Regions from separate parts of the Streptomyces sp. 7R007 genome, predicted to be linked through region 1. Evidence: riboswitches for the same ligand, from Rfam matches in the RefSeq annotation. Region 1 holds a riboswitch; each other region holds the start of a gene.
The links. Region 1 has a riboswitch for cobalamin ahead of nicT (Nickel transporter NicT). Riboswitches for the same ligand answer to the same signal wherever they lie in the genome.

Region 1 (3,264 bases):
GCCGGTGACGCTGGTTCCCACGGCGCCGCTGACGAACATCGCGCTGCTGCTGCGCAGTCACCCCGAGGTGGTGCGCAACATCGAGCGGATCGTCTTCATGGGCGGGGCGGTGGGGGCCGGGAACGCCACGGCGGTGGCCGAGTTCAACGTCTGGCACGATCCGGAGGCGGCGGCGATCCTGCTCACGGCCGGGGTGTCGATCACCATGTACGGGCTGGACGTGTTCCGGCGGGTGGTGGTGCCGGGGGCGGACGTGCGGCGGCTGCGGGGGAGCGCGGAGGCGGGGGCTCGGCTGGCCGGGGAACTGCTCGCGCACCGGCCGTCGGCGCCGGACGTCACGGACGACGTGGAGGCGGGTGGGCTGGGGGACGCGGGGGCGGTGTGCGCGGTGGCCGATCCGGGGGGTATCCGCACGGAGTTGCTTCCGGTGGAGGTGTCGCTCGCGCCCGGGGTGACGCGGGGGCAGACGGTCGTGGACCGGCGGATCCGGCCCGGTGAGTCGGAAATCCACGAGGGCGAGCGCGAACAGGCCCTGGTGGACGTGGCGTTGGATGTGGACGTGGACCGGTTCGTGGGACTGTACCTGTCCGTCGTGGCCGGCGCCTGAAAGCCTTCCCACCCGCGCCACTTTCCTGGCCTGGTGCGGGTGGCCCTCGTGGAGGGTTCTTGCCGGTGGCGGCTGCGGGTGAGCGCGGCGGGTCTCGGGACACGGCGGGGGCTGGTGGTGGGGCTTTCGTGGGTCGGGTGCGGGTGGCCCTTGTGGAGGGTTCTCGCCGGTGGCGGCTGCGGGTGAGCGGGGCGGGTCTCGGGACACGGCGGGGGCTGGTGGTGGGGCTTTCGTGGGTCGGGTGCGGGTGGCCCTCGTGGGCGGTTCTCGCCGGTGGCGGCTGAGGGTGAGGGGTGGGGAGTTGGGTGTGGGGTGGGTCGGTTACTGGGGGTCCGCTGGTTGGGGGGACCAGCGTTGTTCGACCTTGGCCAGGCGCCAGTACGTCACCGCCGCTGCCCAGACCAGCACGAACAGGGCCACGACCATGTAACCGGCGTTGCCCAGGTCCAGGCCGAAGAGTTCCATCGTGGCGATGAAGAAGGCGACGGCGATGGACAGGCCCGTGATGGTCAGGTTGTAGAAGACCTTGCGCACCGGGTTGGAGAACGCCCACTGGTAGGCGAAGTTCATGAACGTGCCGTCCAGCGTGTCGAACAGGCTCATGCCGGCGGCGAACAGCAGGGGCAGGCACAGGACCCCGTACCAGGGCAGGCCCGCCGCCGCGCCCGAGCCGGCCATCACCATCAGCGTGACCTCCGTGGCCGTGTCGAAGCCGAGGCCGAAGAGGAAGCCCAGCGGGAACATCTGGCCGGGACGGGTGATCGAGCGGGTGAGGCGGCCGAGGACGCGGTTCATGAACCCGCGGGAGTCCAGGTGCGCTTCGAGTTCCCGCTCGTCGTACGACCCCGCCCGCATCGCCCGGAAGACGCGCAGGATGCCGACCAGGGCGACCAGGTTGAGGGCGGCGACGAGGTACAGGAACGTGGCCGAGATCGTCGTACCCATGAGGCCGAGCACCTGGTGGGTCCGGGAGTCCTCGTCCATCACCCGGTCCGCCAGCTGCGTGCCGCCCGCGATCATCGCCGCCAGCACGACGACCACGCTGGAGTGGCCGAGCGCGAACCAGAACCCCACCGACACCGGCCGTTTGCCGTCGGCCATCAGCTTGCGCGTGGTGTTGTCGATCGCGGCGATGTGGTCGGCGTCGAAGGCGTGCCGCATGCCCAGCGTGTAGGCGGTGACGCCGAGTCCGATGCCGAAGGTCTTGGAGCCGACCTCGTAGTGGCCGGGCACGACGAGGAGGAAGAGGATGCCGAAGGCCAGGACGTGGAGCAGGGCGATCACCGCCATCAGCCCGGCCGTCCGGACGGTGTCCTCGCGTCGCCAGCGGAAGGACGCAGGGTCGGTCATGCGGTCACGCTCCAGCACCTCGTGGATCACTTCGTGAGATGCCGTGGCCGGTCTCCTGGCTTGGGGGAGGGTCGAGCGTCGTCCGTCCGCCTTCCCGGGCGCCACAAGGCACCCAGTGACCGTCCCTCGCGGGACACGCCGGACGACTCCCCGGTCACAGTGGCGAGGGCCGCGCCGGCATCGCACCGGCTTCCCGAACACCACGGCCCGCCCACCGTAGGCGCCCGGCCGCACTCCTGCATAGCTGCACACCTGCGCAGGTATCCAAGATCACATACGGCCCTGCGAGGATGACCCCATGCATCTCGTCCCGGCCGACCGCGCAGACCGCCGCACCATAGACGGCCACCGGGTGTGCGACGCCATCGCCGCCATCGGCGACGCGGCGCGCGTGCGCACCTGGGCCGACCGCTTCGCCCTGCTCGGCGACCCCAAACGCCTCGCGCTGCTGCTGGCCCTGCACCGCACGGGCCCGATGGCCGTCTCCGACCTCGCCCTGGCCACCGACATGAACGACCCCGCCGTCTCACAGGCCTTGCGGCTGCTGCGGGCGGCGGGGGTCGTGGAGGGCGAGAAGGAGGGCCGGGTCGTGCGCTACCGGGTGGTGGACGACGAGGTGCGGCTCCTTCTCACCCACTGCACGTGAACTAGGCGCGCGTCGAACGCTTCCGGCGGGACGCCAGCACGATCGCCGCGCCGCCCGCCAGGAGCACCGCCGCGCCGCCCGCGATCAGCGGGGTGCTGCTGCTCGCGCCGGTCTCCGCGAGGTCGCCGCCACCGCCGTTCGGGGTGGCCGCGGGCGCGGTCGTCGACTCCGAGGACGACGGCGTGGAGGTCTCCGAGGACGGCGTGGACGTCTCCGTCGCCGGCGCGGTCGTCTCCGTGGCCGGCGGGGTGGACGTCCCGGACGCCGGCGTCGACTCGGACGCGGACGGGCTCGGCGACTGCGACTCGGTCGCCGTGCAGTCCTTCGTGCCGCCGTTCCAGGACGCGATCAGCTTGTCCTTGATGACCGCGTGGTCGGGACCGGCGGGCAGGTCGCCGTGCTCGAAGCCGTCCTTGGCGTCGAGCTTGCCGTCGTACTTCACCGCGCCGCGGTAGAGGTCGACCTGCGCGAAGCAGCCCTGGTCGGGCACCGAGATGTCGAGGGAGTCGGTCTGGCCGGCCTTGACGGTGACCGTGTCGAAGTCGTGGAAGACCTGCTGGCCGGAGGTGGCGAAGGTGGCGCCGTGGGCCAGGTAGGAGGCGAGGGAGGCGGTGCAGGTGGACGCGTCGCCCGCGGTGCGGACCTTGACGTGGACCTTGCC
Region 2 (3,264 bases), on a different contig from region 1:
GCCGGGCTCCAGCAGCGAGACGTCCCCCCGGAACTTGTTCACCAGGAACCCTGCGACGAGCCGCTGGTCCGCTTCCGACAGCAGCGCGACGGTCCCGAAGAACGAGGCGAAGACCCCGCCACGGTCGATGTCCCCGACCACCAGCACGGGCAGCCCGGCGTTGCGGGCGATCCCCATGTTCACGATGTCGGTGCGCCGCAGGTTGATCTCCGCGGGCGAACCGGCCCCCTCACAGATCACCGCGTCATACGTGCCCCGCAACTCGGCCAGACAGTCGAGAACGGTCCCGAGAAGCCTCTGCTGCCGGCCGCCGTGATAGCCGCGCGCGCTCAGCTCGCCCACGGGCTTGCCCATCAGCACGACCTGGCTGCTCTGTTCGCCCCCCGGCTTCAGCAGCACGGGATTCATCAGCGCGGTCGGCTCGATGCGGCAGGCCTGCGCCTGCATGGCCTGGGCGCGCCCGATCTCGGCGCCCTCGCGCGTCACGAACGAGTTCAGCGACATGTTCTGCGCCTTGAAGGGGGCCACCTTGACCCCCTGGCGCACCAGCCACCGGCAGATCCCGGCGGTGACGACACTCTTGCCGGCGTCGGAGGTGGTGCCGGCCACGAGCAGCCCCCCGCTCATGACGCACGCCCCTTCAGGACGGCCCGCGCGGCGACGCTCACGCCGAGCGCGAGCAGTCCGACGCGACGGGACAGCCGTACCGCCCGCTCGATGTCGTGGACCCCCACCTGACGTCCCTCCCGATTCAGCACGGGCCGGTGCTCGACCCGCCCGCCGTACGACAGCGTCCCGCCCAGGCGCACGCCGAGCGCCCCCGCGAACGACGCCTCCACCGGCCCGGCGTTGGGGCTCGGATGCCGGTCGGCGTCGGCCCGCCAGGCCCGCACGGCCCCGCGCCGGTCCTCGCCCGCGACGGCCGCGAGGACGGCGGTCAGCCGTGCCCCCGGCCACCCGGCCAGGTCGTCCAGCCGGGCGGAGGCCCAGCCGAACCGCCGGTAGCGGGGCGACTTGTGCCCCACCATGGCGTCGAGGGTGTTCACCGCCCGGAACCCGAGCAGCCCCGGCACCCCGCCGACGGCGCCCCACACGAGGGCCCCCACGACGGCGTCGGAGGTGTTCTCGGCCACGGACTCCACGACCGCCCGGGCGATCCCGTCGGCGTCCAGCGCCTGCGGATCCCGCCCGCACAGATGGGGCAGCCGTGCCCGGGCCGCCTCGACGTCCCCGGCGGCCAGCGCCCGCCCGACGGCGCGGGCCTCCCGGGCGAGGGAGGTCCCGCCGACGACGGCCCAGGTGGCGGCGGCGGTCAGCGCGACGGAGGCGGCAGGGGAACGGCGTACGGCCTTCTGCGCCACGGCGCCCAGCGCCACGGCGCCTCCGGCGCACACGGCGGTGTGCAGCGCGCCCCACCCGCGGTGGTCGCGCCACAGCCCCCCTTCCACGGCGCCGGCGGCCCGCCCGAACGCGGCGACCGGATGCCCGCGGCGCGGATCGCCGAGGAGCTGGTCACCGAGGAGTCCGGCGGCGGCGCCGTACGCGAAGACGCGATCGGCACGCATCGGCTCAGCCGGCCGTGGGCTCGGGCAGCGAACTGGTCCTGGACCTCGGACGGCAGGCTGGCATGACGGCATGTCCTCACTCAGGGTGTCCACGCCCTGGTTCGACGAGACCGGCGGTGAGAGTTCCTGGCTCCCGAGGCTTCCTACCCCGGTGACAGTGGCGGGACCGCGCCGGACTTCCACCGGCTTCCTCTCCTGCCGCCGTATATGGCTCCGGCAGTCCACCACGCCCCCGGAAGGACAGTCAACTTGCTGTTGACCTGCGACGGGAGAGTGTGCTGAGGCCCACACGCACGGGGTCGCCGTGGTCACGCGAACGCGTGGTGCCGGGACGGATCACCGCCCCGGCACCACGCGTGGACCCGGTCCTCAGGCCGTGCTCGCGCCTCAGGCCTTGTTCATGATCAGGGAGATTCCGTACGCCACCGCCGCCGCGCAGGCCGCGAAGCAGACGTACGCGCCGGTGACCGCGAGGGCCGCCGAGGTGCCCTGGGCGCCGGCCCGCTCGCGGCGGGCGAGGCCCATGACGCCGAGGGTGAACAGGGCCACCAGGCCCACGGTGACCGCGAGGCTGACGCCGAAGACGGAGCCCAGGGCTGCCCAGTCGATCTTCATGGTGATGCTTCCTTAAGGGGGCTGAGGGCGGTCAGACGGCGGCGGCCGGCGGGGCCGTCGGCTCCGTGGTGGCGGCGGGCGCCGGGATGGTGGCCGTGAGGTCCTCGGCCACCGCGCCCGCGGGCGGCGGGGCCACCGCGGCGATCGCCGCGGTCACCACGCCGGCCGGCTCCTCGGTCGCGTTGACGTTCGTCGCGTCGACGACCTCGCGCCGGGACAGCTTCCAGATCGCGGCGCTGGCGGCGACCAGGAAGACGGCCACCAGGGCGGTGCCCCAGTCGCCGAGGTCGGTGACCGACTCGGCGAGCGCGCCGACCAGGGCGGCGGCCGGGAGCGTGAGCACCCAGGCGACGGCCATCCGGGTCGCGGTGGACCAGCGGACCACACCGCCCTTGCGGCCCAGGCCCGCGCCCATCACCGAACCGGAGACGACGTGCGTGGTGGACAGGGAGAAGCCGAGGTGGGAGGAGGCCAGGATGGCCGTGGCCGCGCTGGTCTGGGCGGCGAAGCCCTGCTGCGGCTCCAGCTCGGTCAGGCCCTTGCCCATGGTGCGGATGATGCGCCAGCCGCCGATGTAGGTGCCGAGCGCGATGGCCAGGCCCGCGGAGAGGATGACCCAGGTGGGCGGGTCGGAGTCGGGCGCGACGACACCGCCGGCGACCAGGGCGAGGGTGATGACGCCCATCGTCTTCTGCGCGTCGTTCGTGCCGTGCGCCAGCGAGACCAGGCCCGCGGAGGCGATCTGGCCGGCCCGGTAGCCCTTCTCGGCGGCCTTGCCCTCGGTCTTCCTGCCGAGGATGTACGACAGCCTGGTGGCGGCTAGCGCGGCGACGCCGGCGACGACCGGGGCGGCGACCGCGGGGATCAGCACCTTGGTCACGAGCACGTCGCCGTGCACGGCGCCGAAGCCGGCGGAGGCGACGGTGGCGCCGATCAGGCCGCCCATCAGGGCGTGCGAGGAGCTGGAGGGCAGTCCCACCAGCCAGGTCAGCAGATTCCAGAGGATCGCGCCGACCAGGGCGGCGAAGATGACCTCGGGACGGATGCCGTTCTCATCGACGAGACCCTTGGAGATCGTGTTGGC
Region 3 (3,264 bases), on a different contig from region 1:
GGCATGACGGCCCAACTGGTCGTCAAGGCGGCCCCGGTGCCCACGCCCACAGCGCACCCGACCGGCCACGACCACGCGGCCGCGGCACCCACCGTCGTCCGCTCCCCGCGGCGCACGGCGACGTCCGCCGCCGCGAAGCCGACCGCGCACGCCGAGCACGGCGGCGCGGCGTCCGCGCACGCTTCCAGCGCCGCCCCCTCCCCCGCGCCGGGTACCGCGGCCGCCGCCCGGCAGCCCGTCGAGACGACCGCCTCGGCCGCCCGCCCGCTCGATCCGCTGCTCCTGCTCGCCGGAGTCGTGGCGGGGGTGGCGGTGCTGTGCCTGCTCCTGGTCGGCTCGCGGGCGTCGACGACCGTCAAGTGACGCCCCCGCCGGGCCTACGCGGTCGGGGCGTGCCCTCCCGGCGGGCGCGCCATGAAGACGTCGACGGCTTCCTCCGACTCCACGACGAAGCCGTGGCGTTCGTACAGCCGCCGGGCGGGGCTGCCGCGCAGGACGCTGAGCGCCACGGTCGTGTTCTGCGCGTCGCTCCGTTCGAGCACCGTGCGCAGGACGGCGGAGCCGAGCCCCCGGCCCTGGTGGCGGGGGGCGAGGTAGAAGTGCTCCAGCCACAGCCGGTCCTCGACGGGCCGGACGGTGACGCAGCCGGCGAGGTCGCCGCCGGCCATGACGACGGAGGTGTGCTGCGGGGAGAAGGCGTCCCGCAGCCGCTGCCGGACCCGGTGCTCGTCGTAGCGCCCGAGGCGTTCCAGGTCCGGCCGCATGACCGTGGCCCGCAACTCGACGAGCGCCTCGACGTCGGCCGGATCGCCGGGCCGCAGCGTCCAGTCGCGGGTCTGTGCCTGATCACCCATGGTGGGAGTATCGCAGGCGCCCTCAGTGCGGCACGGCCGCCGCCCGCCTGCCGGCCGTCCGCTGCCCCGCGCCGGCCTCGCGCGGGGCGAGCAGCCGCTGGGCGAGCGCTCCGAAGACCAGCCCGAAGGAGGTCCACAGGGTCACCTGGACGGCGAGCGCCGCCAGGCGGAACTGCCACAGCAGGGTGGCCGGGAAGGTCTTCGGCACCTCGTTGAACGACGGCAGGAACGCGTACGCGAGCCCGACGACGAGGACGAAGAAGGCACCGGCGACCAGCGTCGCGTTCCAGTTGCCCAGGCGGGGGGCGAGGCGCTTGCCGAGGATGACGGTGGCCACGGCCAGCAGCACGCTCAGCGCCACCATCAGGAAGAACAGGGCCGTGCGGGTGCCGATGGTGTCGGGGTCGCCGACGGAGGGCGGGTTGGCCGGGTACTTCAGGAACGGCACGACGTACACCGCGACCAGACCGCCCGCCGCCAGGAGCAGCGCGCTCGCGCGCGGCCCGAAGCGGCCGATGCGGCCGAGGGCGAAGCAGTACGCGAGCGCGGCGATGCCGCCGAACGCGACGCCGTAGACCAGGACACCGGTGGACAGGCCCGCGGTGGACTGCATCGTGCGGCTGACGGCCTCGACGCCGTGCTCGTGGGAGTGCGCCTCCTCGTAGGCGATGGCCGCGTCGACGCGCGGCTCGCCCAGGAAGTAGGCGACGACGAGGGCGAGCAGGCCCGCGGCGAGTCCCGCGAGCATGCCACGCACCAACAGGTTCCGGACGATTGCCGAGTTCATGGTGCTCGTACGTTCCGCGCCGCCGTCAGTGGCAGGGGAAGCCGAGCAGGTGGCGGGCGTCGTGCACCCACTCGTGCACGTCGGATCCGGACATCACGGAGGTGGCGCCCTGTTCGGCGCCGACGAAGTAGAGCAGGACCAGCATCAGAATGCCGAAGAAGACCGCCCAGGGGACGATCGCGCCGATCGGCAGCTTGGCGGGTACGGCGGTGGGGGCGGCGGTCGGCTGGATCGCGGACTGGGCCATGGCAGAACCTCCTGGGGAACTCGCGTCCCGTCTCGGTGGTGCACGAGACGACGGGGCGGGTCTGACTCACCCGCCCCGCACCCCGAAGGTGTGGGAACCGGGCTTACAGTGGCGCGACCGTGCCGGAGTCTCACCGGCTTCCGCGGGACCGTCGTCGGTGTCCGTCGTGGACACCGACCGAGAAGGTACCGCGAAGCGGAGGCGCGGCCAAGGGCGCGAAGGCGCACGACGGCGTGGACGGGACGACCTGTCATCCTTGGGACGACAGGGATGTCGGCCAGGGAAACGGACGTATGACGAGCCGAGTGACGTTGATCTCACCCGCGGTCGGTACGGCGCTGCGGGAGGCCCGGTTCGACGACGACCGTCCTCTCGACGAGACCGGACTGCGGCTCGCACGGGCCGCCCGCGACGGACTCCCCCCGGCGGACCGGTCCTGGGTCTCGCCCGCGGCCCGCTGCCGCGAGACGGCCGCGGCGCTGGGCCTGGAGGCCGTGTGCGCACCGGAGTTGACGGCTCTGGACGTGGGGCGCTGGCGGGGCGCGACCCTGGCGGAGGTGAGCGCGCGGGAGCCGGAGGCGGTGGCCCGGTGGCTGGCGGACCCCGCGTGCGCGCCCCACGGCGGTGAGTCGGTACGGGACTTCTGCGACCGGATCGCCGGCTGGCTGGAGTCGGCGGCGCAGGCGGCGGGGCGGACCGTCGCGGTCGTGGACCCGGAGGTCGTGCGGGCCGCCGCGGTCCGCGCGCTCGGGGCGCCCGGGTCGGCGTTCTGGCGGCTGGACGTACCGCCGTTGACGGCGACCGAGTTCAGCGGGCGGTCGGGGCGCTGGAACCTCCGGCTCGGGCGGGCGCTCCAGGCTCCCCTCACCCGGTAGCCGGCGCTTCGGCAGCCGGCGGGACGGCGCCCGGGTCCACGGCGAACGTGGTGATCACCGCGGCGTGGTCCGAGGGCCAGTCGTTGCCGGCCACGTCCGGCCAGGGGCGCGGGGTGCCGCTGACGAAGGTGGTGGCGTCCAGGACGCGCAGGCCGCGGCCGTTGTGCAGGACGTAGTCGATCCGGTCCTGCGGTTCGGGGCGTCCGCTGCCGTCCTCGTGCTCGGCGTGCACGGGCGACCAGGTGTGACCGGGGTGCTCGGCCGGGTCCGGGTGGGCCTCGCGGTAGGAGTCGCGCAGGCCCGCCTCCTCGGCGGCACGTGTCACCGGCCATGCGACGTCCGGCCGGTCGAGGTGGGAGGGGGCGTTGAAGTCGCCCACCAGCACGACCGGCCGGCTGTCGCCGGCGGTTCGGGAGACCCAGTCGAGCGCCTCCCGCAGCTGCGCGAGGCGCACTTCCTCGTGGGCGATCAGCTCGGCGGCCGGCAGCCTGTCGAAGGCGG

Region 2: linked by a shared signal. The riboswitch ahead of ACYF6T_RS07030 (cobalamin biosynthesis protein) and the one ahead of nicT (Nickel transporter NicT) in region 1 are both predicted to bind cobalamin.
Region 3: linked by a shared signal. The riboswitch ahead of ACYF6T_RS01635 (CbtB domain-containing protein) and the one ahead of nicT (Nickel transporter NicT) in region 1 are both predicted to bind cobalamin.

Annotation. Positions count from the first base shown of each region.
Region 1 is NZ_JBTWMV010000010.1:62,211-65,474, reverse strand. Features, by position in the region: gene ACYF6T_RS15630 (nucleoside hydrolase) at 1-607, shown strand, start outside; gene nicT (Nickel transporter NicT) at 929-1,957, opposite strand; cobalamin riboswitch at 1,986-2,177, opposite strand; gene ACYF6T_RS15620 (ArsR/SmtB family transcription factor) at 2,256-2,603, shown strand; gene ACYF6T_RS15615 (LAETG motif-containing sortase-dependent surface protein) at 2,605-3,264, opposite strand, start outside.
Region 2 is NZ_JBTWMV010000004.1:64,397-67,660, reverse strand. Features, by position in the region: gene ACYF6T_RS07035 (cobyric acid synthase) at 1-627, opposite strand, end outside; gene ACYF6T_RS07030 (cobalamin biosynthesis protein) at 624-1,565, opposite strand; cobalamin riboswitch at 1,667-1,806, opposite strand; gene ACYF6T_RS07025 (hypothetical protein) at 1,953-2,180, opposite strand; gene ACYF6T_RS07020 (inorganic phosphate transporter) at 2,212-3,264, opposite strand, start outside.
Region 3 is NZ_JBTWMV010000001.1:330,183-333,446, forward strand. Features, by position in the region: gene ACYF6T_RS01620 (cupredoxin domain-containing protein) at 1-363, shown strand, start outside; gene ACYF6T_RS01625 (GNAT family N-acetyltransferase) at 378-854, opposite strand; gene ACYF6T_RS01630 (CbtA family protein) at 877-1,641, opposite strand; gene ACYF6T_RS01635 (CbtB domain-containing protein) at 1,667-1,888, opposite strand; cobalamin riboswitch at 1,924-2,069, opposite strand; gene ACYF6T_RS01640 (histidine phosphatase family protein) at 2,182-2,763, shown strand; gene ACYF6T_RS01645 (HAD-IA family hydrolase) at 2,753-3,264, opposite strand, start outside.